2 regions of the Rhodoferax sp. LB1P47 genome follow, and region 2 is predicted to be linked to the other one. Evidence: predicted binding sites of a transcription regulator. Region 2 holds the regulator's gene; the other holds the start of a gene.
The links. Region 2 encodes NrdR, which represses ribonucleotide reductase genes. Its sites were predicted from a motif close to CACNANATNTNGTG; they were not measured.

Region 1 (15,481 bases), on a different contig from region 2:
GAATATTTGCACCATGTTTGAAATCAGTTTGATGTGCCCGCAAGACCGGGTCGAGGCCGTGAGCGATGCGCTGGATGCCTTGGATGCTCTGAGTGTGAGTGTGGAAGACGCGGACGCACAGACCGATGCCGAGCAAGCCTTGTTTGGCGAGCCGGGTATGCCACCGCCGAAAGACGGCTGGCAGCGCTCGCGTATCCAGGCTCTGTTTGAAACCGAGGCGCTGGCGCGTGATGCCGCTGGCGTTCTCGCAGCGCAAGACTTTTTTGCGGGTTGTGAGCTGCTGGGTATCGTCCCTGTGCCCGAGCAAGACTGGGTGCGCCTGACGCAGTCGCAGTTCACGCCGGTAGACATCACGCCAGAGTTCTGGATTGTGCCGACCTGGCACGAACCACCGGCCCAGGCGACACGTGTTATTCGTCTGGATCCTGGCCTGGCTTTTGGCACGGGCACCCACCCTACTACCCGTATGTGTTTACGCTGGATTGCCCGCCAGGACGCGGGTAGTTTGGCCCGGGTGCTAGATTACGGCTGTGGTTCGGGTATTTTGGCGATCGGCGCTGCCAAGTTCGGCGCGACCGATATCGACGCGGTCGATATTGACGATGCAGCAGTGCAGTCCACCGTGCTCAATGCCCATGCCAACCATGTGCAGCTCAAGGCCGGCTTGCCGGACCAGACACAAGGCCTATACGGCACGGTACTGGCCAACATTCTGGCGACACCGCTAAAGGTGCTGGCCCCCTTGCTGTGCGCGCATGTGGCTCCTGGCGGGTCCTTGGTGCTGGCCGGTATCCTGGAGCGCCAGACAGACGAATTGAAGGCTGCGTATGCCCCGTATGCAGCACTTGAGGTGTCAGACGGTGAAGACGGCTGGGTCTTGATGACCGCGCGCTTCTAGGCGTTTACTTGTGTAGGTTTGTGCACGGGACCCGCAGACTATGGCCTTGATTACGCGTTGCCCGGTGTGCGGGACACTGTTTAAGGTAGTTCCTGACCAGCTTCGAATCTCTGAAGGCTGGGTACGCTGCGGACATTGCGCCGAAATATTCGATGCATCCGACGATCTCCAGCAGGGTGATGCCGAACACCAGTTTCCTCCGTCACTAGACCTGTTGCCGGATATCCCGATGGCGCCTCCTGCGGTGGCCCACATGCCGGAGTGGACTTCAGCGGAGCTGGAGTCCTCGGTGATCGAACCCCCATCCGCACCTGTTTTGCCTGCGTTGGTGCCGGAGCCGCCGGAGGCCCCGCCTCCTGTGCGGCTGGCATCGACGGCGGGGCTGCTTTCTGAACCCGTGCCGATGATGCCTATTGAGACTCTGGTGTCCGAAGCCATGTCGGTGATAAAGGCGGACGATCTTCCCCTGCTTGTGCCCGAACCAATTCTCGCTGCGGATGAGGATCTCGGGGTCTACTCTTTTATCCGGGCACCGGTTTCGCCGCCGGCTGCACAGCGCACCTTTCTGCGAGGGCTTTGGGCGGGAGCTGCGGTGCTCCTATTGCTGAGCCTTGGCCTGCAAGGCATTGTCTATGGTCGTGACCGTTTGGCCGCAACATGGCCTGAAACCAAGCCGTGGTTGCAGTCCCTGTGTACGCAAATGGGCTGTGCCGTACAAGCCCTGCGGCACATCGAGGCGATCGTGATCGACAGCTCCGCGTTGAGTGCGTTGCAAAACGAGGATGCCTACCGCTTGAACATGGTGTTGAAAAACCAGTCCATGCAAGACGTGGCGATGCCCGCTATCGAATTTATGCTGACCGATAGTGATGAGCAGGCGGTGTTTCGGCGGGTTCTGACACCCGTCGAATTGGGGGCAGCATCCCGGGTGCTGTTTGCCGGGCGCGAGTGGGCGACCTCGGTGGATCTGCGGGTCACCGATAACCCCGATAAGGGCCGCATCGTGGGCTACCGCTTGTTGGCTTTTTATCCCTGACTTGCATGGACTCGGGTGCAAAGCACCCCGAGCCATGAAAGTTGTTTCACGTTAATGGCATCCGATCGCAGCCGGGCATAAAAAAGGCTCGGTATCTTGCGATACCGAGCCTGAGACGGATCAAGCTTATCCGGTCAGGGCTTGTTGGCGGTCGGGAAGGGCCACGCTGCTTGCGGATTCAGGGTCGTTTGGGCCGATGCCGACGCTGGTGCCGAGGCGGGCTTGGCGGCTTGTGCTTTGGACGACTTCTTGGCCGCTGCTTTAGGGGCTACTGCTTTAGGGCTCGCTTTTTTGGCGGGAGCCGCTTTGGCGACAACCGCAACCGTTTTGGCGACCGCTGCTTTTTTGGCTGGCGCGGCCGCTTTCGGTGCAGGGGCTGCGGCCTTCTTGGCCGGTGCTGCTTTCACGGGTGCGGCTTTGGCGGCGACCGTCTTGGTCGCTACAGGCTTGGCCGTTGCAGCCTTCTTTGCGGGTGCGGCCTTGGTTGCTGCGGCTTTGACCGATGCAACTTTTGCTGGTGCAGCCTTTGCTACTGCGGCAGGAGCTTTGAGTGGGGTTGCTTTGACAGCCACCGCTTTTTTTGCTGGTGCTGCTGCTGCAAGCTTCTTAGCCGGTGCCGCTTTGACGGGTGCTGCTTTTGCGGCTACGGTTTTTGCGACGGTTTTAGCCGGGGCTACTTTTTTTGCAGCGACAACCTTGGTGGGTGCCGCAGCTTTTACGGGGGCGGCCTTCTTTGCGGCCGGGTTTTTTGCAGTTGCCATTATTTTCTCCTTGATCTGTTTACAAAGAGCACTTTATGCCGATTGTTTGGCATAGAGCGATGCATGGTGTTGGGCGGTTGCCCAGCACCATGGACTCGGGAGCACAAAGACCAGCCTGCACCTGGGTGCGGGGCGGGGTGTGTGCGGTATTTAAAAGCATGGGAGTGATGGCGTTCAATCCCAGGAAAGCGCGCCGCCCGATTGGTATTCAATCACGCGGGTTTCAAAGAAGTTGCGCTCTTTCTTCAGGTCGATCATCTCGCTCATCCAGGGAAACGGATTTTCTTCGTGCGGGAAGCAGGCTTCCAGGCCGATCTGGGTGGCGCGGCGGTTGGCGATGTAGCGCAGGTAGCCCTTGAACATAGAGGCGTTCATGCCCAGCACGCCACGCGGCATGGTGTCTTCGGCGTACTGGTATTCCAGCTCGACGGCGCGCATAAATAGGTCTTTGATTTCTGCCTTGAATTCGGCGGTCCACAGATGCGGATTTTCCAGCTTGAGCTGGTTGATCAGGTCGATGCCGAAGTTGCAGTGCATAGACTCGTCGCGCAGGATGTACTGGTACTGCTCTGCCGCACCGGTCATCTTGTTTTGGCGACCCAGGGCCAGAATCTGCGTGAAACCAACGTAGAAGAACAGGCCCTCCATCAGGCAGGCGAACACGATCAGCGACTTGAGCAGGGTCTGGTCGTTTTCGGGCGTGCCGGTATGGAAGTTGGGGTCCATGATCGCTTCGATGAAGGGGATCAGGAACTGGTCTTTGTTGCGGATCGACGCGACTTCGTTGTAGGCGTTGAAGATTTCGCTCTCGTCCAGGCCCAGCGACTCCACGATGTACTGGTAGGCGTGGGTGTGGATGGCCTCTTCAAACGCCTGGCGCAGCAGGAACTGGCGGCACTCGGGGGCGGTGATGTGGCGGTAGGTGCCCAACACGATGTTGTTGGCTGCCAGCGAGTCGGCGGTGACAAAGAAGCCAAGGTTGCGTTTGACGATGCGGCGTTCGTCTTCGGTCAGGCCATTCGGGTCTTTCCATAGGGCGATGTCGCGGGTCATGTTGACCTCTTGGGGCATCCAGTGGTTGGCGCACGAGGCGAGGTACTTTTCCCAGGCCCATTTGTACTTGAACGGCACCAACTGGTTAACGTCGGTCTGGCCGTTGATGATGCGCTTGTCGGCGGCATTTACACGCCGGGCCGCAGTGGCTTGCACGGCGACGTGGGCGGTTGCGGTGGCCATAGTCGTGGGCGCAGCGGTCGTAAAAACAGCGTGTTGTTCCTCCCGGTTGGTGGGTAAACCGAGGGGGGCTGCCGATGGCGATGGGGGCTTGACTTCTTCGTCCCAGGTCAACATAGTTTTTCCAATGCTAGGATTATGAGAGCATCACTGGAAAATGAAAAGTATTCATTTCCAATGCGGCTGTTTTGAAGGATTTTTCTTGCGGTATCGCACCGTAAAAACCACGGTTTTACGGTGCGATGGTGGCCGGACTGGCCCGCTGATGGACGGGTTTATTGGCAGGCTTCGCAGCCGGGGTCGTCAATGGCGCAAAACTTGATGTCTGTGGCGGGGCTTGTGCTAAGGGCCTCAGCGTTCATTTGCTGGCGTGCGGCCATGGCAGCGGTGTCAATGGCGCTCATGGCTTGGCCGGGGGCTTGGCCCGAAGACACCGCGTTCATGCGGCCTGCGGCTACGGTCGATTTTTCGACGTGCGTGGCGCTGCGGGTGCGCAGGTAGTAGGTGGTTTTCAGGCCACGCGTCCAGGCCAGTTTGTAGGTGTCGTCGAGCTTTTTGCCCGAGGCTCCTGCCATATAGATGTTCAGCGACTGGGCCTGGTCAATCCACTTCTGGCGGCGCGATGCGGCTTCGACCAACCAGGTGGTTTCGACTTCAAACGCGGTGCGGTACAGCGCCTTGATTTCGTTCGGCACGCGGTCGATGGATTGCAGTGAGCCGTCAAAGTGCTTCAGGTCCATCAGCATCACGTTGTCCCACAGGCCCAGGCGCTTCAAGTCGTGCACCAGGTAGCTGTTGATGACGGTGAATTCACCCGATAGATTCGATTTGACCGACAGGTTGCCGAAGCAGGGCTCGATCGACGCATCCACGCCAATGATGTTGGAGATGGTGGCGGTGGGCGCAATGGCGACGCAGTTGGAGTTGCGCATGCCGTCTGCCTGGATTTTTTGGCGCAGGCTTCCCCAGTCCAGGGTGGCGGAGCGGTCTACATCCACATAGCCGCCACGGGCCTTGGCCAGCATGTCCAGGGTGTCCAGCGGCAGGATGCCTTGGTCCCACAGCGAGCCCTTGTAGCTGGAGTACTGGCCGCGCTCTTTGGCCAGTTCGCTGGAAGCCCAGTACGCGAAGTAGCAGATGGCTTCCATCGAGGTGTCGGCAAACGCCACGGCGGCTTCGCTGGCGTAGGGGATGCGCAGTTCGTACAGGCTGTCCTGGAAGCCCATCAGGCCCAGTCCGACGGGGCGGTGCAGCATGTTGGAGGTGCGGGCCTTGGTGACGGCGTAGTAGTTGATGTCGATCACGTTGTCCAGCATGCGCATGGCCGTGGTGATGGTCTTTTGCAGCTTGGCGTGGTCAAGAATCTTGGATACGGTGCCGTTGGCATCGGGGGCGCCATTCTTGATGTGTTGCAGCAGGTTCACTGAACCCAGGTTGCAGACGGCGGTTTCGGTGTCGCTGGTGTTTAGGGTGATCTCGGTACACAGGTTGCTGGAGTGCACCACGCCAGCGTGTTGCTGGGGGCTGCGCACATTGCAGGCATCCTTGAAGGTGATCCATGGGTGGCCGGTTTCAAACAGCATGGTCAGCATCTTGCGCCACAGGTCGCTGGCGGGCAGAGTGCGCGAAGGCTTGATTTCGCCGCGCAGGGCACGGGCTTCGTAGGCTACGTAGGCGATCTCGAACTCGGCGCCAAACTTGTCGTGCAGATCGGGCACGTTGTTGGGCGAGAACAGGGTCCAGTTGCCGCCTTCCATGACGCGGCGCATAAACAGATCGGGCACCCAATTGGCGGTGTTCATGTCGTGGGTGCGGCGGCGGTCATCGCCGGTGTTCTTGCGCAGCTCTAGGAATTCTTCGATGTCCAGGTGCCAGGTCTCCAGGTAGGTGCAGACCGCGCCCTTGCGCTTGCCGCCCTGGTTCACCGCCACAGCGGTGTCGTTGACGACCTTCAGGAAGGGCACCACGCCTTGGGATTCGCCGTTGGTGCCCTTGATGTGGCTGCCCAGGGCGCGCACGCGGGTCCAGTCGTTGCCCAGGCCGCCAGCAAACTTCGACAGCAGCGCGTTTTCCTTGATGGATTCATAGATGCCGTCCAGATCGTCGGGCACCGTGGTCAGGTAGCAGCTGGAGAGCTGGGGGCGCAGCGTGCCGCTGTTGAATAGCGTGGGCGTGCTGGACATGAAGTCGAACGACGACATGACTTCGTAGAACTCGATGGCACGGGCTTCGCGGTTGGTTTCATTGAGCGCCAGGCCCATCGCCACGCGCATGAAGAACGCCTGGGGCAGCTCGATGCGGGTCTTGCGCACGTGCAGGAAGTAGCGGTCGTACAGGGTTTGCAGGCCCAGGTAGTCAAATTGCAGGTCGCGCTGAGGTTTCAGGGCGGCGGCCAGCCGGGGTAGGTCGTAGGTCAGCAGGGCGGTATCCAGCAGCTCGTTGTCCACGCCTTTCTGGATGTACTTGGGGAAGTAGTCCACATATTTCGCGGCCAGCTCGGCCTGTGTCAGGTCGGCACCCAGCACCTCTTTGGCGATGGTGTGCAGCAGCAGGCGGGCGGTGGCGTAGGTGTAGTCGGGATCGGTTTCGATCAGGGTACGGGCGGCCAGGATGGCGGCCTTGTAAACCTCTTCCATGGGCACGCCGTCGTACAGGTTGCGCATGGTCTCGGCCACGATGGGGGCGGCGGTGACTTCGCTACCCAGGCCGGCGCAGGCCTGTTCAATCAGCTGTTGCAGGCGGGCGGTGTCGAGTGCCACGCGCTGGTCGCCGTCGATGACATGCATCACGGGGGCTGCGGGGGCCATATCGGTGACTTGTTTGGCGCGCTCTTGGGTGTGGCGCTCGCGGTACAGCACGTAGGCGCGGGCGATTTCATGGTGGCCGCCACGCATCAGGCCGAGCTCTACCTGGTCTTGCACGTCTTCAATGTGGAACGTGCCGCCACCGGGGCGCGAGCGCACCAAGGCGCGCACAACACCTTGCGTCAGCGTGTCTACTATTTCGCGCACGCTGGCCGAAGCCGCGCCCTGCGTGCCATGCACGGCCAAAAAGGCCTTCATCATGGCGATGGCAATTTTGCTCGGCTCAAAAGGCACGACCGCGCCGTTGCGGCGGATGATCTGGTAGTGCGCCAGCATCTCGGGCGCGCTGGTGTCGCTGCGGTCGCTGGAATGCAGGGCCGGTTGCTGCGACGGGACGGCGGCGGGGGTGTTCAATGCAGTTTGCATGGTTTCCTTGAGGTCTGACGGGAGGAGGACGGTATGGGAATAGCGGACTAAAACGGACGATGGCGCTACGCAAAAAACGGTAGGCCGCTTATCTGTGCCGTGAAAAAGGGGGGACTTGGTGATACAAGGGAGACACTATATATAGGGTCTGCAATCAATTCAAGCCACTACCGGTAGTGTATCTTGCGTTGGACGGCTGTGGGTGGGTAGGGGTTTTCAGCCCCTGTGGCTGGAATCGCCCGGTAAGCCTTACCCGATCAGGCGTGCGGTATGCGCACCCAATAAACAAGCGGCTTGGCAGCGCATTTGCCCCGCAAAACGGCGCAGTGCTTGGTTCTGCGTGGCATCCATTGCGACTTGTGTTGCGCTGAAAGGGCCCGCATTGTTACATTTTTTATATTTGCGCCGCCGATGGAAAGCAACGCGCATCCCAGCCCGTGCCGCGCTGCACTACTGCCCAAGTGAATCCGGCCCCCGGATCGTGTTTGCGGCCTGGCGCGATGTGCTCGTGGCCTGCGACAAAGTGGATGGGGTAGCTGGGGCGCAGCGCGGCCAGCAGGCTGACCAGGGTGTCGTATTGCTCCGGCTCGAAGGCTTCGCCCTCCAGGCCTTCGAGTTCGATGCCGATCGAGTCGTCGTTGCAGTTGCTGCGGCCCCGGTACTGCGAGGCCCCGGCGTGCCAGGCCCGGTTGTTGGCGCTCACAAACTGCCACAGCTCGCCTTGGCGGCGGATGTAGAAGTGGGCCGATACCTGTAGGCCCCGGATACTTTCAAAGTACGGGTGGGCGCTCCAGTCCAGCGTGTTGCCAAACAGGGCCTGCACCGCGTCGCCGCCGTACTGGCCTGGCGGCAGGCTGATGGAATGCAGCACCACCAGGTCGGTGCGCGCGCCCTCGGGCCTGGGGCCGAAGTTGGGCGACGGCTGCTGCCGGGCAAACCGGTACCAGCCGTTGTGCCACAGCGGGGCTTGTGCTGCCGCGTGGTGATCAGGGGTCTTGGGGTTCATTGTCTTGCGGGGTGGCGATGTTCAGGCGTTCGATGCGGTAGCGGATCTGGCGCAGGCTCAGGCCCAGGCGCTGGGCGGTGGCGGTGCGGTTAAAGCCCGTTTCACTCAGCACCTTGACCAAAATGTCGCGCTCTTGCTGGTCCAAAAAGGCTTGCAGATCGCTGGGGATTTCGGCGGGGGGGGCTAAGGCGGCTGGGATTTCTGCCAACGGAGCCGGCTCGGTGGCATCGAAGTCGGGGTCGAAATCGACGTGCAAGGCGTCGCCATCGCCCATCGCCACGGCGCGGTGCAGCAGGTTTTCCAGCTCGCGCACATTGCCGCTCAGGGGGTGGCTGGCCAGTTGCGCCAGCAGCTCGGGCGACAGCAGGGGCACCGGCATGCCGGATTCCTGGGCTATGCGGGCCAGTAGCGCCTCGCACAGCGCGGGCAGGTCGCCCCGGCGCTCGCGCAGCGGGGGCACGGCGATCTCGATCACGTTTAGCCGGTAGTACAGGTCTTGCCGGAAGCGCCCGGCCTTCACATCGGCGGCTAGGTCTTTGTGGGTGGCGCTGACGATGCGCACGTCCACCGCGTCCTCCTGGGTGGAGCCCAGCGGGCGCACGCTGCGCTCCTGGATGGCGCGCAGCAGCTTGGACTGCATGGCCAGTGGCAGGTCGCCGATTTCGTCCAGAAACAGGGTGCCGTCGCGGGCCGCCTGGAAGTAGCCCGGCCGGTCTTGCACGGCACCGGTGTACGAGCCTTTTTTGGCCCCAAAAAACTCGGCCTCCAGCAGATTCTCGGGGATGGCGCTGCAATTCACCGCCACCAGCGGCCCGGCGGCGCGGTGGCTGTTGGCGTGCAGGGCCTGGGCCACCAGCTCTTTGCCGGTGCCGGATTCACCGCGCACCAGCACTGGCGCCATGCTGCGGGCCACCTTGACGATGCGTTGCTTGACCAGCTGCATGGCCTCAGATGTGCCTACTAATTTTTGTAGCGCCTCCCGCCCGTCAGATATGCGTGGAATAGCTTTTTCACTACTAATTGTGGGCCGCGTGGCCTGGCGGGGATCTTGGATGGCGGAGGCCACCACGGCGCGAAACTGCTTCAGGTCTACCGGCTTGGTCAGGTAGTCGAAGGCCCCGGCTTTCAGGGCTTCAACCGCGTTTTCGGCCGAACCGTAGGCGGTCATGACGATCACGCGCTCGGGCCGCTGCTGGGCTTTCAGGCTGTGCAGCAGGGCAATCCCCAAGCCGTCGGGCAGGCGCATGTCGGTGATCACCACGTCAAAGCGCTGGGTGTCCAGCAACACGCGGGCTTCTTGCAGGTCGGCGGCGGTGTCGATGCGGTAGCCCTCGCGCAGCAAGGTCAACTCGTACAGGGTACGCAGGTCGGGCTCGTCGTCCACCACCAGGACGGATGCGGCAGGCTGGGAAGGGGGCTGGGCCATGGGGGGAGGGGGATGGGTCAGACCGGCTGGATGTCAAAAGGCCGCGCCACCAGCGTGCTGGGTTTGGGCGGACGAAACTGCACAAAAAATTCATTGCCCGGCACCGCCAGACCGTTGCGCTGCCGGGTGGCGCGCTGGTAGCCGATGGTGGCCCGGTGGCGCTCGCACAGTTCCCGGCAAATATACAGACCCAAACCACTGGATCGGCTCTCGGAGCTGAAAAAAGGCTCGAACAAATGCTGTTCCACCGCCTGCTCCATCGGCGTGCCATCGCTCCACACCAGCAGGCTGGATTGCCGATTGGCCGCAAGGTGGGTGCTCACCTGGATGGCATCGGCTTGCCCGCTGGCGTAGCGGTGGGCGTTGTCCAGCAGGTTGACCAGCACGCGGCGCAGGTGGTCGGGGTCAAAGTCCACCGGCAAACCCAGCGTGCCCAGCGCCACCTGCGCCTCGCGCCGCGCCGGGTCTTGCTGTGACCAGTCGCGGCATACCGCGTCTATCGATTCGTCCAACTTGGTCTGCACGGGCGGGTTGTGCGGCCCCGGCAGTGGGGGCACGCGGGCAATCTCCAGTACCTCATCGACAATTTTGGACAGCCGCTGGGCGTTGTGCCGCACCATCGTGGTCAGCCGCTGCTGGGCCGGGTCGCTCAGGTCTTCTTCCAGCAAGGCGTTGGCTTGGCTGATGGCCGCCAGCGGGTTGCGGATTTCATGGGCCACGGCGGCCGACATACGGCCCATAGCGGCCATTTTCTCGGTGCGCAGCCGGGCCTCCATCTCGCGCAGATCGTGCAAAAACATCACGCACAGGCTGTCGGCCTGGCCCTCGAAGGCGGCGGTCATGCGGGTGCGCACCCGCACCCGGCGCGGGCTGCGGCCGGTGTGCTGGAGCCGGATGTCGGCCTGCTGGCTGGTTTCGTCGGCAAAGGTTTTTTGCGCCAGCGCCATCAGCCCCTGCCAGCCGGGCTGGCTACCCAGTTGCAAGGGCCCGGGGCCGGTGCTGCTGTCGGTGCCCAGCAGCAGCCGGGCCGCCGGGTTGGCTGCGCGGGTGTGGCCGTGGACATCGACCACCAGCACGCCATCGGTCAGGCTTTCAATCACCAGTTCGTTGACCCGGGTTTGCAGCTGCGCGTCCATCTGGCTGCGCAGGGCCAGTTGCTCTTCGCGCTCCAGCCGGGCGGCCAGTTGGTTGACCAGGAAGGCCACCACAAAATAGCCCATACCGGTCAGGCCACTTTGCATCAGCAGGGTGGCTTCGTCACCGGCTTGGCGGTGGCTCAGTTTCCAGATGTCTAGCAGCAGCAACAGCAGCGTCATGCCCGCCGCCGTGCCCAGGGCGATGGCCCGGGTGCCCAGTACGGCGGCCAGCAGTACCGGCACGCCCAGCAACGGGCTGTAGTTGATGTTGCCTGCCGACTGCATCAATTGCAGCGTGGAGAACACCAGGGCATCTGCTCCCACCGTGCCGATCCAGAAGCGCGTGGCGAGCCGCTCGGTGCGGCTGGGCCGGCCGGTCAGGCGCAGCACCAGGGCACTGGCCAGGTAGCCGCTGCACAGCAGCAGCAACCAGGGCGATACCGTCTGCCCCAGCGCTAGCAGTGCACCATGCCAAACCAGAATGGCCAGCGCAATCGTTACCCGGGCTGTCATGAACCCGTACCACACCCGGCCCAGCGCCAGCGGGTCGGGCTCCACCAGTGGGGCTGCAAGGCTGGCGGGGGTCACCGCTGGGCCTGCTCGGCCTGTCGCTGGTGTGCCGGGCCGCAGTAGCTGCCGTGCGCGGTGGTCAGGGCCTCGGTCGCGGGCAACAGCACGCCGCAGACTTTGCAGGGCAGCATGTTTTGCAACGCGGTAGATGGCTTGCCGGGCGGGGGGCGCTTGGCCGCCACCCGCTTGGAGCGCCACAGCCACACGCCCAACAGCACGGCCAGTAAGACCACCAGCAGCTTCATGTGACCCGCCCCAGCACTACTTCCAGCACAAAGCGCGAGCCCACATAGCCCAGCAGCAGCAGCCCGGCCCCGGCGTACAGCACCCGCACTGCTTTGCGGCCGCGCCAGCCAAAGCGGCTGCGGCCCAGCAGCAGCACCGCAAAGGTCAGCCATGAAAGTGCCGAAAACACGGTCTTGTGGCTCCAGCGCCAGCCGTGCACGCCGTAGAGCTGCTCGCCAAACAGCCAGCCCACCAGCAGCGTGGCCGATAGCAGTACAAAGCCGGCACTCACCAGCCGGAACGTCAGCCGCTCCAGCGTCAGCAGCGGGATACCGCTGGCCGAGTCGGCGGCTTTGCGCATTTGTTGTTCTGCCCGGGTCATCAGCCAGGCATGCACTACGGCGGCGGCAAACAGGCCGTACGAGGCAATGCCCAGCGCCCAGTGCAGCGGCAACCAGGGCGAGGCCATTTCGTGCAGCGGCGTGCCGGGGAACAGCAGCGCCAGCAGCACCGCCACCGCGCCCAGCCCGGCCAGTGCCCAGCGGGCTTGCAATTGGGGAAATAAATGGGTTTCTACTGCGTACACCGTCAGCACCAGCCAGGCGGTGACCGACAGCGCGGGCGCAAAGCCAAAGCGCGGCGGCATGCCAAACAGGCCCAGGCTCAGCACCAGTGCGTGCAGCAGCCAGGCCAGCCACAGCGCCGCCCGGCTGGCGCGCATGCTCAAGCGTGCAGCACCCACCGCAGGCACAGCGTAAGCCAGCGCCGTGGCGGCAAACAGCAGCACGGTGGCAAGGGGCGCGGTCGTTAAAATCATCAGACAAGTTTAGCGTTTCAGCCTTTCCCCTTTCTTTCCCCCTTCGTCGCCTGCACAACCCTCCCCGGACACTTCTTTATGGCCTCCGCCCTTACCGACAAACTCTCCCGCCTGGTCAAAGAAATCCGGGGCCAGGCCCGTATCACCGAGTCCAACGTGGCCGACATGCTGCGCGAAGTGCGCATGGCCCTGCTGGAGGCCGACGTGGCCCTGCCGGTGGTGCGAGACTTCATCGCCAGGGTGAAAGAAAAGGCGCTGGGCCAAGAGGTGATGGGCTCACTCTCGCCCGGGCAGGCGTTGGTGGGCATCGTCAACCGCGAACTCAGCCGCACGATGGGCGAGGGGGTCAGCGACATCAATCTGGCCGCCCAGCCGCCCGCCGTGATCCTGATGGCCGGTTTGCAGGGAGCGGGTAAAACCACCACCACCGCCAAGCTGGCCAAGCACCTGATCGAAAAGCGCAAAAAGAAAGTGCTCACCGTGTCCGGCGACGTGTACCGCCCGGCGGCCATCGAGCAGCTCAAGATGGTCACCCAGCAAGCCGGGGCCGAGTGGTTCCCCAGCACGCCCGACCAGAAACCGCTGGATATTGCCGCCGCCGCCATCGACTACGCCCGCAAGCACTACTTTGACGTGCTGCTGGTCGATACCGCCGGTCGCTTGGCCATCGACGAAGTGCTGATGCGCGAAATCACCGAGCTGCACGCCTTCCTCAAGCCGGTGGAAACCCTGTTTGTGGTCGATGCCATGCAGGGCCAGGATGCGATCAACACCGCCCGGGCCTTCTCCGATGCGCTGCCGCTGACCGGCATCATCCTCACCAAGACCGACGGCGACTCACGCGGCGGCGCGGCCCTGTCGGTGCGCCATGTGACTGGCGTGCCGATCAAGTTTGCCGGCACCAGCGAAAAGATCGACGGGCTGGAAGTGTTCGATGCCGAACGCCACGCCGGGCGGGTGCTGGGCATGGGCGACATCCTGGCTCTGGTTGAGCAGGTCACCGCCGGGGTCGATATGGCGGCGGCGCAAAAGCTGGCCGCCAAGGTCAAAAGCGGTGAAAGCTTTGACCTGAACGACTTTTTAAGCCAGATCCAGCAGATGAAGCAGATGGGTGGCCTGTCTAGCCTGATGGACAAACTGCCCGCCCAGATGGCCGCCAAAGCCGGGGCGATGGACATGGACAAGGCCGAGCGCGACATCCGCCGCAAGGAGGGCATCATCTACAGCATGACCCCGCTGGAGCGCCGCAAGCCCGACCTGATCAAAGCCACCCGCAAGCGCCGCATCGCCGCCGGTGCTGGTGTGCAAGTGCAAGAGGTGAACCGCATGCTCAACGAGTTTGGCCAGATGCAAGACATGATGAAGAAGATGAAGGGTGGCGGCATGATGAAGATGATCAAGCGCATGGGCGGTATGAAGGGCATGCCGAAGTTTTGACGCATATCCCCCTGTCGCCACGCAAGGGTTACACGAGTGACTCGGCAAAGCTGGTTCCACGGCCTCCCTGGAAGAGTTGTTTTTACGGTTGGGCAATGTGTTTTAGGTCATTCTGACCAGCCATTCCGTGAATTGCGTTACATCTGAGGTGTCATTGCCTGCGTCCTTTAGCGGCCATTTGAAAGTGGTGGCCAGCTTGGCCCGCCCCCACGACTTTTGACCTTGTTTGGCAGAAGTTTTACAGGCTTTTTAGGTTGCTAGCGCAAGTGCCAATTGCGCTAGGCGCTATGGTTTTTGTGGTTTTTTGCGGTGCTAAGCGATGTATCCGGTAAAACCCTTGGAGGGGGTATTCGCCTTTGTTTGATGGCCAGAATAAGTGGCAATCCAGTGTATTCTGGTGGCCACTTACATTTGGCAACAAAGACGATACGCATGAAAAATCTCAAAATATCTACCCGGTTGCTGGTGCTGGTCGGGATGTTGTCGGCGTTATTGGTTGCGATTGGGAGTGTGGGTTTGCTGGGGCTTGCCAAGTCCAATGCGGCCATGCAGACGATGGTGACGGACCGCATGCAAACCCAAAGTGCGGTGGCCGAATTCCAGTTTTTGACCATGCGTAACCGGCAGCTTATCTCCAATGCGCTGCTGTCCCCCGTGCCCGAGAAAATCGCCAAAGCCACGGCCGAAGCCGAGGCCAACATCCTCAAAGTCGACAAACTCTGGGTCACGCTGCAAGCCGCGCCCATGGGGCCCGAGGGCGATGCGCTGGTCAAGGCGATTGCCGCCAAACAACAAAAGATCATGCAAGAAGGACTGCGCCCCGCACTCCAGGCCCTGGCCGATGAGGACGTGGCCACTGCGCGGGTGCTGGCAGTGCGCAAGTTTGGCGATTTGTTCGACCCGGTGTTTGTGGATATAGGCAACCTGCTGGCCCTGACCAAGGCCGACACCCAGAACGACTTTGAGGATGCGGTGCTCCGCTACACCACCATCCGGGCCACATTCCTGGGAGCTATCGCATTGGGGATCGTGTTTGCCGCCCTGTTTGGGTACACGCTGATGCGCAGCATCACCCGGCCATTGCTGCGGGCGGGCGAAGTGGCCAATGCCGTGGCCCGGGGCGACTTGAACCAGTCCATCGACACCTCGGGTACAGACGAAGTGGCGGTGGTCATGCAGGCCCTGGCCGCCATGCAGGCCAGCCTGTCGCAGGTTGTGTCCACCGTGCGCCAAGGCTCGGAAAGCGTGTCCACCGCCAGTGCCGAAATCGCCCAGGGCAACCACGACCTGAGTGCCCGCACCGAGCACCAGGCCAGCGCGCTGGAGCAAACCGCTGCGTCGATGGAAGAGCTGGGTTCCACCGTGCGGCAAAACGCTGACAGCGCGGCCCAGGCCAACCAACTGGCCCGGCGCGCCAGCGAAGTGGCGGTGCAGGGTGGCGAGGTGGTGGCCGAGGTGGTGACCACCATGCAGGGTATCAATGCCAGCTCGAAAAAGATTGCCGACATCATTAGCGTGATCGACGGCATCGCCTTCCAGACCAACATCCTGGCGCTGAATGCCGCCGTGGAAGCCGCCCGTGCGGGCGAGCAGGGCCGGGGCTTTGCGGTGGTGGCCAGCGAAGTGCGCAGCCTGGCCGGGCGCAGTGCCGATGCGGCCAAGGAAATCAAGCAGCTTATTTCGGCCAGTGTGGACCGGGTGGCCCA
Region 2 (15,481 bases):
CAGTGTCGCTGGCCGCTTGGGTTTTGGTTGCTCCGCTGCAATCGATGTAGGTGCGCTCTGCGCCTACTTTGTCGGCAATTTTGGGGCTGCTACCCATGCTTTTGGCCATCACGCACACTTTTACCGCCACCACCCGCGACCACGGCGGCATAGGCGTGAGTGCGAGGCCGTTATCGACGCTGACGGTAGGGAGTGCGCTGGCGCCATTGGTGCCGCTGATTTCGTCGGCGGTGTAGAACTTGTCGGGGGTGCGTACGCCCTTACCATCATCTGCGGTGCTGGCAAATACCCCATAGGTGATTTGCATGTCCTCGATGCCGGGCAACATGGGCTGGTAGATGTTGCTGGTGCTGCCACCGGTGATGCTGCCATATGCTCCATTGCCACTGCATGCAAGGCTTAGCGTGGTCACTTTTTGCTTGTCTGCGACGGCATTGGTTGCATTCAGCCCATAGCGGTTGGACACCAGCAAGGGTTGCAGTGGCGGGGCGAGGGCATTAATGGCGTTTCGACGGTTGGCATTGCTCGGGTCACCGCCTACGTCGGCCCCGGTGCAGTCGTAGCGCTGCCCCGTTGCCGCCTTGGTTTGCATGGCTACTGTGTCGTTTGTGAAATAGTTGATAACAATGGAGTCAGGGGCTCCTGCTACCTTTGCGTCACACAAGCCGGTACGGGGCAAAAATTTGGCACTGTCGCAGCCGTAAATCCCAGAGAGGTAAATCGGGGCAGGCGAAACCCAGTCGGTAATAGTGGCTTGGTTCAGGGCCAATTTGACGGGTGGATAGCTTGCCAGTTTGGGGTACTTGTCCACAGTGGATACGGCAGAAGATGCCGCTGCAGGCGACGCGATACGCGATGACGTGGCCGGGTAGTAGCCCGCCATCATGATGTCTTGGCCTATGAGCTGGAGTGCAAAAGTGCCGGACTCTGTGTTGCTGCTGTTGCGCTCAATGGCGCGTTGCGTTTCGCGCGTGCCTAGGTACATGTAGGCGGCAGCCGCGACCAAAAACAGCGTAATAGCCAAGGCCACCATGAGTTCAATCAAGGTGGCACCGCGCTGGCGCGCACGACCGGGGGAGTAGGTGTGGTGTGTCATGGCATGAATGAAAAACGGCTGCAGCGCACGCCTGCCGGTGCGGCTGCCGCATTCGGGCAACAGGTTTGGAGGGCCAGGCCGGTGGTGGCAGTGACGGCATTGCATTGGGTGGCCGAGACCAACGCGACTTGGGTGGCCGCGTTGTCGGCATCATCGGTGCGGGAGGATTTGTTGGTACGCTCTTTGTCGAACCACATCAGCGTAACGGTGATGCCATTACTGCGGTTTCCTTCCGTAAAAACCGCTCCTTGCGGCAGGCTTGCTCTGACCGTTTTACGCCATGTGAGCATGTCGTAGTTCGCGCGTGCATCGGGGGTGCATGTGTTGCTGCCATCGCAGTCGGTGCTAGTTAGCGACGCATCTGATTCTCCCTGCTGAAACTCCCAAGTTTTTTTGTACGCGTAGAGCGACTGGTCTGTAGCGTTGCTAGGAATCAGGTTGGATACAGCGCCAGTGATGGAATTGGGCCCGGCCATCGTCGTGTTCAACCGCACACGGTCTGTGTAGTCTGAAAATAGGGATGCTGTGGCCGCGCGTATGCCGCTGCCAAGTTGGTATTTGGCTGTCGCTACCTGCAGCCCGGCGATGCCCAATAGCCCTATCGACAAAATCAGTACCGCAACCAGGACCTCAATGAGGGTGACACCTTTGGCTGAGCGGGGTGTGCGGCCTTGGCGCGCAAATTGGGTTGGCTTGGAATGCATGGTGTCGCCCTGCTCAATAGCTGCAAGTAGATGTGCCTGGGACGGACCGGGTACGCCCCAGTGCATCTATGCACACATTGAATGCGTGCTCCAGTGAAAGCTCGGTGTTGGGTGTGTATTCCAGGTCGAAGCGACCTGCGGCAGACAGGCTGGGGCGGCCTTGGCTGTCGAAATTCAGGCGGACTGTCGGCGCGTTGCGTGTGCTCTTGAGGGTGTAGCTGGCACTGCCGGGGCGGCGTACCAGCAGCAAGTCCTCCGCAGCTACCGCATTAGTGGCGCTATCGGTGCCATAGGTGTCCCTGCATTCTTCATTTAAAAAAACGATCCAACCCTGCTGCCAGTCGGTGGTTGAGCTGGATGGGCTGCAAAACGGGTTGGCATCATCGACGGTTGTGCTGAGGCACATGGTGGTGCAAATATTCTTGGTCACCGCCTCGTTGCGGGCCTTCAAAATACTGCCGCTGAACTCATTGCCAATACTGGAGAAGGTGTTGCGCACGATAAATGTTTGGAACGATGGCGCTGCCAGTGCGGCCAAAATCGCCACGATGGCGATAGTGACCAAGAGCTCAATCAGTGTGAAGCCTTGATGGCGACGGGGAGCGGTAGGGTGCAGGCAAAGAGACATGCCGCAGATTGTGCCTTTGGCATTTCTGCATGGGATGCCATTGGTCCAGCCCTGCTGACCGCTTGGCTGGTGGTGTGCGGTCTGCTTGTCAGATGTCCCGGATCAACCGGCTGAATTCATCCACATCTTCAAAGCTGCGGTACACCGAGGCAAAGCGCACATAGGCGACTTTGTCGAGGTTTTTGAGTTCACGCATCACCAGTTCACCTAGTTTAGCGGTGGCGATTTCTTTGGCTCCGCTGGAGAGCAGGGTGCGCTCGATACGGTCCAGTGCGGCATCGGCTTGCTCGATGCCCACTGGGCGTTTGCGTAATGCCAGCCGCATGGAGGCGTGCAGCTTTTTGCGGTCAAAGTCGGTGCGGCTGCCATCTTTCTTGACCACCGTAGGCATGGCTACCTCGGCACGTTCGTAGGTGGTAAAGCGCAGTTCACACCCCCCGCAGCGGCGGCGACGGCGCACTTGGTCGCCGTCGTCAGATTCACGGGTTTCGACAACCTGGGTCTCACCGTGGCCGCAGAAGGGGCATTTCATGTGGTGTTACTTATATACCGGGAAGCGGCTGGTCAACGCTGCCACCTTGGCGCGCACGGCATCCAGGTTGGCTGCGTCACGCGGGTTGTCCAGCACGTCGGCTACCAAATGGGCGGTGGCGCGGGCTTCTTCGTCCTTGAAGCCGCGCGTGGTCATGGCGGGGGTGCCGATGCGCACGCCGCTGGTGACCATGGGCTTTTCGGGGTCGTTGGGGATGGCGTTCTTGTTGATGGTCATGTGGGCGCTGCCCAATACGGCCTCGGCTTCTTTGCCGGTAATGCCCTTGGCGCGCAGGTCCACCAGCATGACGTGGCTTTGGGTGCCGCCGCTGACGATACGCAGGCCGCGCTGGGTCAAGGTTTCGGCCACGATTTGGGCATTCTTCAAAACCTGCTGTTGGTAGATTTTGAATTCAGGGGCCATCGCTTCTTTGAAGGCCACCGCTTTGGCGGCAATCACGTGCATCAGCGGGCCGCCTTGCAGGCCGGGGAAGATGGCACTGTTGATGACTTTCTCAAACTGCGATTTCATCAAGATGATGCCGCCGCGTGGGCCGCGCAGGCTCTTGTGGGTGGTGGATGTGACGATGTCAGCGTGCGGCACGGGGTTGGGGTAGATGCCTGCGGCAATCAGCCCGGCGTAATGCGCCATGTCCACCATGAAAATGGCACCTACGTCTTTGGCAACTTTAGCGAAGCGTTCAAAATCAATAGCGAGAGAATAAGCACTAGCGCCCGCAATGATGAGTTTTGGTTTGGATTCGTGCGCCTTGCGTTCCATGGCGTCGTAGTCGATGGCTTCGTTGGCATCGAGGCCATAGCTGACTACATTGAACCACTTGCCGCTCATGTTCAGCGCCATGCCGTGGGTCAGGTGACCACCTTCGGCCAGGCTCATGCCCATGATGGTGTCGCCGGGTTTCAGGAATGCGAGAAACACGGCTTCGTTGGCGGAGGCACCGCAGTGGGGCTGCACGTTGGCGGCTTCGGCACCAAAGATTTGTTTGACGCGGTCAATCGCCAGTTGCTCGGCCACGTCCACATGTTCGCAGCCACCGTAGTAGCGGCGGCCGGGGTAGCCTTCGGCGTATTTATTGGTGAGCTGCGAGCCTTGCGCGGCCATGACGGCGGGCGAGGCGTAGTTTTCGCTGGCGATCAGCTCGATATGGTGTTCTTGGCGGGCGTTTTCAGCCTGGATGGCGGCGAACAGCTCGGGGTCGGTTTGCTCTACGAGAATCGTACGGTCGTACATGGCAGTCCTTTAACCTGATAGTTAAAACAATGGTCCTTGCTTTTAAGCAAGTGCTGCCCAGGCGAACGGCTGAACACCAAGATTTTTATAGCTTGGCGGCACGCTTCCCAGTGGTTGCCCGATGGACCTTGTGAAAAAGGCCTCATCGGTGGTCCACGTCAGCATGCGCACCCATGGGGGTCATGCCTATCGCCAGTTGCGTGCTGGGTGAGTGTAACGGAGGCTCAGTAGTTGAGCAGTACGGCTACTTTTTCTTCTTCCGCTGGAGCTGGCATCTTGATGGCCGGAGCTGCCACCGGAATGGTGCGGGGTGTGGTTGTGGGCGTTGCGCGGCCTGCGGCGACTTGTAGCAGGCGGCCATGTTCGGCCATGACTTTGCCGGCGTAACCACCGTCGTCCTGGATGTTGGCTGCGCCTACGTAATACCTCAGGCCGCCCTCTACGGAGCCGGCGCGCTGGATGCACTCTTGCAAGACTTTTACGCCCACGCGCAGGTTGGTAAGAGGGTCAAATGCCGCCAGTTTGCCGCCAAATACATCGTATTTTTCGGTGTGTACACGGGTCATGACCTGCATCAGGCCTTGGGCACCGACAGGGCTTTGGGCAAATGGATTAAAGCCGGACTCAATCGCCATCACGGCCAAAATCAAAGTGGGATCCAATTTGACACGTTTACCGATGTCATAGGCTTCTGCCACCAAGGCGCTGACCGGTTCAGCCGCTACATGGTATTTTTTGCTGAGCCAGTAGGCCACGGCAGCCTGCTGTTTGGGCAGGTCTTGGGGATTGCTGGCGGTGGCGCGGTCCACCGCATCGCTGCTGGATGCTTCGGTGGTGTCGATGTCGGTGGCGTTGACCACTTGGCGCTCTTGCAGCCAGCCCATTAGCTGAACTTCGGCCATTTGGCGCAGATCGGGCCGGGCCGTGACGGTCACCATGGAGAAAGCCACCAACAAGCCCAGTAGGGCAAATCCGTTATGGGTAATTTCAAAAAAACCTTGCGCAATATCACTTGCAAAGGTACGTAGCCCTTGGCTCAATTTTTGTAACGCTGTCATAGCACTTCCTCATCTAGCGAAGGCCTGGGGCGATAAGTTTGCGTAAGAGCAATTCGCTAAAGGGCACTTCGATTGGGTGGGTACGCCATCAAAATCCTGCGGTGCCTTATAGGCGTTGGCAGCGATTTGACTTAGCCGGGATCCGGCAGCGGGTTCGGGTTGTCCCTAGGGATGTAGGGGGGACGGCGGATTCTAGGAGGACTATTAATATCAAGTCAAGCATATGAATCGTAGTTTATATACATTAAAAAACTGATTTAACGTACAGTTTTATGGACGGGCCGATGCACTATGCGATGGTTCAACACGCCACGCCATCGGCTCATTTTTATCTCGCTTACAAAATGCTACTGCTACGAAAAAAGCAGCATCTACACGCCATTTACTCTAGGCATACGGCATGCTGTCATCAGATAGCCGGTGCAAGAGTGGGGTGCTTTTTGTGGCGCGGATGTATTTATTTTTCTTCTGGTGTTGCGTTATCTGTGCACCAAAAAAATAGCCCTTCGAGAGGGCTATGGTGGCGTCTAGGGGCGTTGTGTTTTGTACAACAGACTGCCAATAAGCCGGTTTTTAGGCTGCCGACGCAACCGTGTAGGGGCGGATCAGTGGCGAAACTCTTTCAAGTCGAGCCGAATGTCGTAATGGTTGCCGGTTTGGGAAATGCGCGCATCGCAGCAAGTGACTTCTCCGGCATGGCCCTCATAGGCCAGACGGCGTAGAAAGCGGCTGGCATCGCCACTCGACAGAAAACCGACGCGCTCGCCGTGTACGCGGACTTCAACCGGTTTCCAGATTTCGGCGTTGCTACCACCGGTGTGCAGCTGGGCTACTGCGTGTGAACCTGTCGGGTCGATGGGGTTGCCGTCAGTGGCCAGTTTCAGGGCGGTTTGGTAGCGCAAGCTGTCTGCGGTGCCTAGCTGGAACAGGCCCAATGATGGCCATTTATAGATGTGGGTGTTCGCTGCGTCCGAGCCGTGCAGGGCGGACAGCGTGGCAATGTGGTGGCCGTTGTGGCCGTTGTGGCGGTGGGGCCGCACGGCGCGCCACAGCATGAAGGCAGCGGCAAAAACAAACAGGGTGGTAAATAGTTCGCGCATCAAAGACTCCGGTGGAGCCCCGGTTGTAGCCGCATACGCTACATACTTGTGTGAATTGCGTCACGTTTTATGCTTCATATTGTGGACATATGGGGTTTAGTCGTTTTGGTGCGGGCCGCGCTGCGTTTGCGATACTCGGGGCATGCAGCTTCAAGACATTCTTTATTCGCAAGGCTTTGGTACACGCCGCGTGTGCGCCGGGTTGGTTCAGCAGGGCCTCGTCGAGGTTTATACGGAAAATACAGGCCTAGCGCCCGTACTATGTGCAGAGTCTGCTATGGATTTTGATGCAGAGGGCCTGTGCTTTCGGGTGCAGGGTGTGGACTGGCCTTACCACCGCCAGGCCTACGTACTGCTGAATAAACCGGCGGGCACCGAGTGCTCGCAAAAACCATCTACTTACCCCAGCATCTACACCTTACTGCCGTCACCCCTGCGTCTGCGGCCCCAGAAAGGCGCGCTGCAAGGCGTGCAGGCCGTAGGGCGGCTGGACCAGGACACCACCGGCCTGCTGTTGCTGAGTGACGATGGCCAGTTCATCCACCGCATGACCTCGCCTAAAAAGCATGTGCCCAAAGTCTATGAAGTGACCACCAAGCACCCGCTGGACGAACAGCAGGTAGCCAAGCTGCTGGCCGGTGTGGTGCTGGACGATGACCCCAAGCCCGTGCGGGCTGCCGCTTGCGAGGCCATCGGCAGCCACCACCTGCGCCTGACGCTGACCGAGGGCAAATACCACCAGGTCAAACGCATGCTGGCGGCGGTGAGTAACCGGGTGGAGGGCCTGCACCGTTCGCAAATGGGTAGTTTTGCGCTGCCCGCAGATTTGCTGCCAGGGCAGTGGCGTTGGCTAAGTGCCGAGGATCTGGCCCAGTTATCGGCTGCACAGACACATTAGCGACGGGCCCGGCGGCTACACTTCCGGCTTATTTTTTACCTCTGGTGCGCCGTGAAGTTGTTTGTCCGCCGTTTTGCCTTCGTGGCCTCGTTTCTTGCTTTTGCTGCGCTTAGCCCGCTTGCTGCACAGGCCCAATCCCATCCGATTTTTGTACTCAACTCGCTGGATGCGAATGTGAGTGTGATCGACCCCGGCAGCTGGGCGGAGACCAAGCGCATCCCCACCGGCAAAGAGCCGCACCACATGTACCTCACGCCGGATGAGAAGTCGCTGATCATTGCCAACGCGCTGTCCGACACGCTGACCTTCATCGACCCCAAAACGGCCGAGATCCAGCGGGTGGTGCGCGATGTTCTCGACCCCTACCAGTTGCGTTTTTCGCCCAATATGAAGTGGTTTGTGACGGCGGCCAACCGTCTGAACCACATCGACATCTACCGCTGGGACGGCAAGGACATCGTGCTGGCCAAGCGCGTGGCCACCGGCAAAACCCCCAGCCACCTGTGGATTGACAGCAAAAGCACCACCATCTACTCCACCATGCAAGATAGCGACGAGCTGGTGGCGGTGGACCTGGTCACCCAAACCATCAAATGGCGCACGCCCACCGGCAGCATGCCTGCAGACCTGTATGGCACCGCTGACGACAAAACCCTGCTGATCGGCCTGACCGGCGGGGAGGGCGTGGAGGTGTACGACGTGTCGGGTAAGGCCCCCGTGCGCACCAAGGTTATTGCTACCGGCAAGGGCTCGCACGCCTTCCGCGCAGCGGGCGACAAGCGCCATGTGTTTGTGAGCAACCGTGTGGCCAATAGCATCAGCAAGATCGACCTGCAAACCCTGGAGTCGGTGGCCACTTACCCGGCCCCCGGCGGGCCGGACTGTATGGACGTGTCGGCCGATGGCAAGTTGTTGATGGTGACATCGCGCTGGGCGCGCAAACTCACCGTGATCGATATTGAATCGAAAAAAGTGGTGCGTCAAATCAATGTCGGAAGGTCACCCCATGGTGTTTGGACACTGGACCACGCAGCGCGTTAAGTCGCTATTTGCTATATTATTTGTAGCTACTTGCGCAGATTCTATAAGCGCTGGTGGCCTAAAAGACTGTGAAAAACCGCTTTATCTGACCTTCGACACCGGCCACATGGGCATCGCCCCGCTGGTGGCCGAGGTGCTGGGTCGCCAACAGGTCAAGGTCACGTTTTTTGGTGCGCAAGAGCGTACGCAGGAGGGCGATGGCAGCCTGGGCGAGCACTGGGCTCCCTGGTGGCGGGCCCGTGCCGCCGAGGGCCATGCCTTTGCATCGCACACTTTTGACCACGTCTACTGGAAGGGCGACATGCCCCGTCAGCCCGGCCAGCCGATGCAGTTCCGTGTTAAACCTTCGGCGGGGCCGGATGCCGACCGTACATTCACCTGGACAGCTGCCCAGTACTGCGAAGAGATCCGCCGGGCCAGCCAGCGTCTGCAAGCCATGACCGGCCAGGCCCCGTTGCCATTGTTCCGCGCCCCCGGCGGCAAAACCTCGCCTGCGCTGCTGGCGGCGGCGCAATCCTGTGGCTATGCGCATGTGGGCTGGGCACCGGCCGGGTTTCTGGGCGATGAGCTGGCCAGTGAACGCGCCAGCAACCCCGCGTTGCTGGCCCAGGCCCTGCGGACCATCCGTAGCGGCGACATCTTGCTGGCCCATCTGGGCATCTGGTCGCGCAAAGACCCCTGGGCTCCGGCGGTACTGGAGCCGCTGATTGTGGGCTTGAAGGAGCGCGGTTTTTGCTTTCGTACGCTGCGCGAGCATCCCGACTACACCGTGTGGATAAGCGCCCACCGCCAATAATCGACCGATGGATTTCCTGACCAATTTGTTTTCTGACGCGCAGCAGTGGCTGTTTGAGGTCGTGGTGCAGCCGCTGGTGTTTGGCCTAGGCTTTGGCGGCTGGGTGGAAGATGCCTATACCGCGACCGGCTGGTTGCTGGTCGGTTTGCTGCAATTGCTGGTGCTGTTGGCGGTGCTGGGGCCGTTGCAACGCTGGCGGCCGGTGGAGCCGGTGCGCGATCGGGCGGCTGTGCGGGTGGACATCGTCTACACGCTTTTGCACCGGCTGGGGGCATTCAGGCTGCTCTTGTTTTTTACCCTCGATCCGTTCATGGACGAACTGTTTGGCAGGATGCGGATGTCCGGGATTGCGACCTGGCATTTGGATGGCCTGTGGCCCGGCATCACCGACCAGCCGGTGCTCAGTTTTGCGCTGTACCTAGTGGCGTTCGACTTTTTAGGCTACTGGGTACACCGGGGCCAGCACCAGTTTGCGTGGTGGTGGAGCCTGCATTCCCTGCACCATTCGCAGCGCCAAATGACCCTGTGGAGCGACAACCGCAACCACCTGCTGGACGACGTGCTGGGCGACATCATCATCGCCGTGGCGGCCCAGCTGGTGGGCGTGGCCCCCGGCCAGTTCATTGCCATCGTGGCCTTTACCCAGCTCAGCGAAAGCTTGCAGCACGCCAACCTGCGCCTGTGGTTTGGCCGGGTGGGCGAGCGCCTGTGGGTCAGCCCACGCTTTCACCGGCTGCACCACAGCATTGGCCTGGGCCATGAATCACCGATAAAAGCAAAAATACTGAGCGCCGCCGGGCCGCCCCAAGACGCGAGCGCCCCCTCGGGGGGCAGCGCAGCACACGCAGTGGCAAGCGTGGGGGTCAGGTTAGGCGGACACAACTTCGGTGTCTTGCTGCCCTGGTGGGACATGCTGTTTGGCACTGCCAACTTTGCGCTGCGCTATGACCCCACTGGCATCCGCGACCAACTGGCCGAGGAGGGAGGGCGCGACTATGGCCGGGGCTTTTGGCGGCAGCAGTGGCTAGGCTTGCAGCGGCTGTGGGCCAGCGTGCGCTGATGTGATGCGGGTATCCTTATCCGTATGAAACTGCTTTTGGATTCCTTTTGGCGCGCGGCGGCCTACTGCATGCACCACCGCGTGATTGCGCTGTCGTTCCTGCCCTTGTTGCTGCTGGTGGTGGTGTCGCTGGGCCTGGGCTATTTTTACTGGGAACCGGCGCTGGACACGGTGCGCGGCATGCTGGACGCGTCGGAATGGGTGGGCCGCATGTGGACCTGGCTGGAGAGCGCGGGTGTGGGCCAGCTCAAGGTGGCGCTGGCCCCCTTGCTGGTGATCTTTGCCATCACGCCTGTCATCGTAGTGCTGTCTTTGCTGGCCGTGGCCATGATGATGACCCCCGCCCTGGTGGCGCTGGTGGCTGAGCGGCGCTTTCCCCAGCTGGAAAAAAAGCAGGGCGGCACCTTCATCGGCGGGCTGTTTTGGTCGCTGGGATCTATTGTGCTGGCCTTGGTGGCGCTGGTGGTGTCGATCCCGCTGTGGCTGGTGCCGCCGCTGATTCTGGTGCTGCCACCGCTGATCTGGGGCTGGCTGACCTACCGCGTCATGTCCTACGATGTTCTGGCCCTGCACGCCAGCAAGGACGAGCGCCGCGAGATCTACCGCCGCCACCGCATCACCTTGCTGGGCATGGGGGTGCTGACCGGCTACCTGGGGGCCGCACCGAGTCTGGTGTGGGCTTCTGGGGCCATGTTTGCCGCAGCGTTTGTGGTGCTGGTGCCGTTGGCCATCTGGATTTACACCCTGGTGTTCGCCTTTTCGTCGCTGTGGTTTTCCCACTACCTGCTGGCGGCGCTGGAAGCCTTGCGGGCCGAGGTGGTGGCCCCCGCCAGTCCGGCGGTAGTGCCGCTGGAGATTTTGGAACCCATTCAATTACAAGCAAGCTATGACTCTGGAACGACCCCACTCCCAGCCCCATGACCGCATGCCCACTTTTGGGCTCATCATCGTGGGCGATGAAATTTTGTCGGGCAAACGTGCAGACAAGCACCTGCCCAAGGTGATTGAGCTGTTGTCTGCACGCGGCCTGCAACTGGCCTACGCCGACTACGTGGGCGACGACCCGGCACGCATTACTGCCACCTTGCAGCGGGCGTTTGCCTCGGGCGACGTGGTGTTTTCTACCGGTGGCATCGGCGCTACGCCCGACGACCACACCCGCCAGTGCGCCGCCAAGGCCCTGGACCTGCCGCTGGCGCTGCACCCGCAGGCGGAAGCCCTGATCCGCGAACGCATGCAAGACACCGCCCGCGACCAAGGCACCGAATACCTGCCCGACCACCCAGACAACATCCACCGCCTGAACATGGGCGTGTTTCCCCAGGGTGCGCAAATCATTCCCAACCCGTACAACAAAATCCCCGGCTTCAGCATGGGCCATGTGCATTTTGTGCCCGGCTTTCCGGTGATGGCGTGGCCGATGGTGGAGTGGGTGCTGGACCAGCACTACACCCCGTGGTTCCAGCAAGCCGTCTGGGTCGAGAAGTCGGTGATTGTGTTTGGCAGCATGGAGGCCGCCCTGACCCCGTTGATGGAGGCCCTGGAGCGCCAGTTTGAGGGTGTCAAAGTGTTCAGCCTGCCCAGCGTGGACCACCCTGCCTATGGCCGCCATATCGAGCTGGGTGTGAAGGGCGCGCCCGCGCTGGTAGCGCAGGCGTATCCGGCGTTGCTGGCGGGCTTGCACGGCTTTGGTGTCCGGCTTGGCCCCGAACTGGTGCGAGGCTAGGCGCACTTAAGTGGTGCATAGGTGCACTGCTCTGTATTGGTGCAATTTGTCCCATGGGTCTATGGGCGCGGTTTTATGGCGCAAAATGCCCGCGTGGAAAGTAGCCGACGTGCGCATGGTTGTAAATTGTGTGTGCGTTGGCGGTGGCACAAAAACTGCATTGGTGGATGTGCTGACTCTCTGTAGTCCCACTTAAACCCAACCCCTACCAGGAGATTCTTGATGGCAAAGACCGTCGCTGACGTGATGAAGATGGTGAAAGACAACGAAGTCAAGTTCGTAGACTTCCGCTTCACCGATACCCGTGGCAAAGAACAGCACGTGACTGTGCCCGTGTCCCATTTTGACGAAGACAAGTTCGTTTCGGGCCATGCGTTCGACGGCTCTTCCATCGCTGGCTGGAAGGGTATTGAAGCCTCGGACATGCAATTGATGCCCGATGCCAACACCGCCAACATTGATCCGTTCTTTGAAGAAACGACGTTGATCATGACCTGCGACGTGATCGATCCCACCGATGGCAAGCCTTACGAGCGCGATCCCCGCTCGTTGGCCAAGCGCGCTGAGGCCTACATGAAGGCTTCGGGCCTGGGCGATACCGCATTCTTTGGTCCTGAGCCAGAATTTTTCGTGTTCGACAGCGTCCGCTGGGGCAACGACATGTCCGGCTGCTTCTCCAAGATCGACTCCGAAGAAGCTGCTTGGAACACCGGCAAAGAATACGAACACGGCAACACGGGCCACCGCCCAGCCGTCAAGGGTGGCTACTTCCCCGTGCCTCCTGTCGATAGCTTCCAAGACATGCGCTCCGAAATGTGCCTGGTGCTCGAATCCCTGGGCATCCCGGTCGAAGTGCACCACCACGAAGTGGCGAATGCCGGCCAAATGGAAATTGGTACCCGTTTCAGCACGCTGATCGAGCGCGCCGACTGGGTCCAGCTGCAAAAGTACGTGATCCAAAACGTCGCGCACTCCTACGGCAAAACCGCCACCTTCATGCCCAAGCCCATCGTTGGCGACAACGGCTCCGGCATGCACGTGCACCAGTCGGTCTGGAAAGACGGCAAGAACCTGTTTGCTGGCGACGGCTATGCCGGTTTGAGCGAATACGCCCTGTACTACATCGGCGGCATCATCAAGCACGCACGTGCCCTGAACGCCATCACCAACCCCGGCACCAATAGCTACAAGCGCCTGGTCCCAGGCTACGAAGCTCCGGTGAAGCTGGCGTACTCGGCCAAGAACCGCTCGGCCTCGATCCGTATTCCTTTCGTGGCCAACCCCAAGGGGCGCCGCGTGGAAGCGCGTTTCCCCGATCCACTGATGAACCCTTACCTCGGCTTTGCGGCCCTGTTGATGGCCGGTCTGGACGGCGTGGAAAACAAGATCCATCCTGGCGAAGCCGCCACCAAGGATCTGTACCATTTGCCTCCCGAAGAAGACAAGTTGATCCCTACCGTCTGCCACAGCCTGGACCAAGCCCTCGAATGCCTGGACAAAGACCGTGCGTTCCTGACCAAGGGCGGCGTGTTCACCGATGCCTACATCGACGCTTACATCGACCTGAAAATGCAAGAAGTCACCCGCTTGCGCATGGCCACCCACCCGGTGGAATTTGACATGTACTACTCGCTGTAATGGCGACTGGCCTAGGATGCGCAAAGTATTGCGCCGCCAAGGCTCTTCAAAGGACGGCGCAAGCCGTCCTTTTTGCGTTTTGCGTGCGGCGTGCCTTGGAAACAGAGTACTGTTGCGCACCTCTCTTTAGTTCAAGCCCGGTTGGGCTTTACTTTTTACGCATGAAATACTTTTTTGGTCTGATTTGGGTGGGTGTGTCGGCCACCGTTGGGGCGCAGGACATGGCCGTCTACCGTTGCGGCAACGAGTACACCAATGCTGTCAAAGATGCCCAGGCAGCCAAGGCACGTGGCTGCAAACTGGTGGAGGGCGGCAATGTCACCATTCTGCACAGCAATCCACCCGGCACCAAGTCGACCAGCACTCCTGCCCCGGTGCGGGCCCCCACTGCTGCCAGCCCGCGCAATGACGGGCCCGAGCAGCGCGCCCGCGATTCCGATGCCCGCATGATTCTGGAGTCTGAGTTGAAAAAAGCCGAAGCCCGGCAGGCCGATTTGCGTAAAGAATACAACGCCGGTGAGCCTGAAAAACAAGGCGGTGAAGCCCGCAATTACCAAAAATACATCGATCGCGTGGCCGAACTGAAAGCCAGCATCGCCCGCAACGACAGTGACATCGCAGGCCTCAAACGCGAGCTTGCGCGCCTGCCCCCCGCCCGCAACCTGCCCTGATGACGAACCCCTCCCACCCCTACATCACCCGGTTCCACGCGTTTGATTTGCTGGCCACCCTGGTGGCGGTACTGTCCAGTGACGGCGCAGTGCTGTTTGCCAATGCCGCCCTGGAGGACGCGCTGGGCAGCTCGCGCCGCACCATCGAAGGCTCGCATTTCCCGGACTTTTTTACCGAACCCCAGATTTTGGAAAACGCCTTGGCCGGTGCCGGCAGCAATGAGTTTGCGGCCATGCGCTACGACGCGTGGCTCAAGCGCCTGAACTACGAGCCGGTGCCGGTGCACGTGATCCTGGCCCAAACCGAGCGCCCCGGCGAAATCATCATCGAGCTGCTGCCGCAGGAGCAGCAGGCCAAGCAAGACCGTGAAGAGCGCCTGATCGACCAGGCCCAGGCCAACAAAGAGCTCATTCGCAACCTGGCCCACGAGATCAAGAACCCGCTGGGCGGCATACGCGGCGCGGCGCAGCTGCTGGAGATGGAGATCGAGTCGCGCGAGCTGATCGAGTACACCCAGGTCATCATCCACGAGGCCGACCGCCTGCAAAGCCTGGTAGACCGCCTGCTGGCCCCGCACCGCCGCCCGCACGTGGTGGGCGATGTCAACATCCACGAAATCTGCGAGCGCGTGCGCTCCCTGATATTGGCCGAATTTCCGCGTGGGCTGAAGATCGAGCGCGAGTACGACGTGTCCATCCCCGAGTTTCGGGGCGACCGCGAACAGCTCATCCAGGCGGTGCTCAACGTGGCCCACAACGCCACCCAGGCGCTGGCCGAGCGCATTGCCGAGGGCGATGCCCAGATTACTTTTCGCAGCCGGATTGCGCGCCAGGTGACCTTTGGCAAACAACGCTACCGATTGGCACTGGAATTGCATGTCATCGACAACGGCCCGGGGGTTCCCGAGTCGATCAAGGACCGCATTTTTTACCCGCTGGTGTCGGGCAGAGAGGGTGGGTCTGGGCTGGGGCTGACGTTGGCGCAAACCTTCGTCCAGCAGCACCACGGCTTGATCGAATGCGACAGTGTTCCGGGCCGCACGGATTTCAAATTACTCATCCCGCTGCCTTGATAAACCTAAGGCAGCCTGACCCAAGGTACTCCCCACTATGAAGCCGATCTGGATAGTAGACGACGACCAATCCATCCGCTTTGTTCTGGAAAAAGCGCTGCTGCGGGAAGACCTGCCCACCCGCAGCTTCACCAATCCGCGTGACGTGCTCACCGCGCTGGAGTCGGCCACCGACGAAGACGGCCCGCAAATTTTGGTCAGTGACATCC

Region 1: AC0969_RS18405 (ribonucleoside-diphosphate reductase subunit alpha) is a predicted target of NrdR. The motif match lies at 7,292-7,305, and genes of this name have one in related genera.

Annotation. Positions count from the first base shown of each region.
Region 1 covers NZ_JBWMAU010000024.1:8,456-23,936, reverse strand. Annotated here, with positions in the region: gene accC (acetyl-CoA carboxylase biotin carboxylase subunit) at 1-2, shown strand, start outside; gene prmA (50S ribosomal protein L11 methyltransferase) at 14-898, shown strand; gene AC0969_RS18420 (DUF3426 domain-containing protein) at 939-1,934, shown strand; gene AC0969_RS18415 (histone) at 2,069-2,695, opposite strand; gene AC0969_RS18410 (ribonucleotide-diphosphate reductase subunit beta) at 2,870-4,045, opposite strand; gene AC0969_RS18405 (ribonucleoside-diphosphate reductase subunit alpha) at 4,204-7,158, opposite strand; gene ampD (1,6-anhydro-N-acetylmuramyl-L-alanine amidase AmpD) at 7,553-8,164, opposite strand; gene AC0969_RS18395 (sigma-54-dependent transcriptional regulator) at 8,145-9,590, opposite strand; gene AC0969_RS18390 (sensor histidine kinase) at 9,608-11,314, opposite strand; gene AC0969_RS18385 (PP0621 family protein) at 11,311-11,541, opposite strand; gene AC0969_RS18380 (cytochrome C assembly family protein) at 11,538-12,338, opposite strand; gene ffh (signal recognition particle protein) at 12,417-13,775, shown strand; gene AC0969_RS18370 (methyl-accepting chemotaxis protein) at 14,208-15,481, shown strand, end outside.
Region 2 covers NZ_JBWMAU010000001.1:645,675-661,155, reverse strand. Annotated here, with positions in the region: gene AC0969_RS03130 (PilW family protein) at 1-1,096, opposite strand, end outside; gene pilV (type IV pilus modification protein PilV) at 1,093-1,800, opposite strand; gene AC0969_RS03120 (GspH/FimT family pseudopilin) at 1,814-2,428, opposite strand; gene nrdR (transcriptional regulator NrdR) at 2,517-2,960, opposite strand; gene glyA (serine hydroxymethyltransferase) at 2,967-4,211, opposite strand; ZMP/ZTP riboswitch at 4,260-4,421, opposite strand; gene AC0969_RS03105 (lytic transglycosylase domain-containing protein) at 4,436-5,269, opposite strand; gene AC0969_RS03100 (hypothetical protein) at 5,875-6,369, opposite strand; gene AC0969_RS03095 (16S rRNA pseudouridine(516) synthase) at 6,512-7,267, shown strand; gene AC0969_RS03090 (YVTN family beta-propeller repeat protein) at 7,349-8,308, shown strand; gene AC0969_RS03085 (polysaccharide deacetylase family protein) at 8,274-9,104, shown strand; gene AC0969_RS03080 (sterol desaturase family protein) at 9,112-10,164, shown strand; gene AC0969_RS03075 (EI24 domain-containing protein) at 10,189-11,085, shown strand; gene AC0969_RS03070 (competence/damage-inducible protein A) at 11,051-11,890, shown strand; gene glnA (type I glutamate--ammonia ligase) at 12,113-13,528, shown strand; gene AC0969_RS03060 (hypothetical protein) at 13,690-14,199, shown strand; gene glnL (nitrogen regulation protein NR(II)) at 14,199-15,272, shown strand; gene ntrC (nitrogen regulation protein NR(I)) at 15,310-15,481, shown strand, end outside.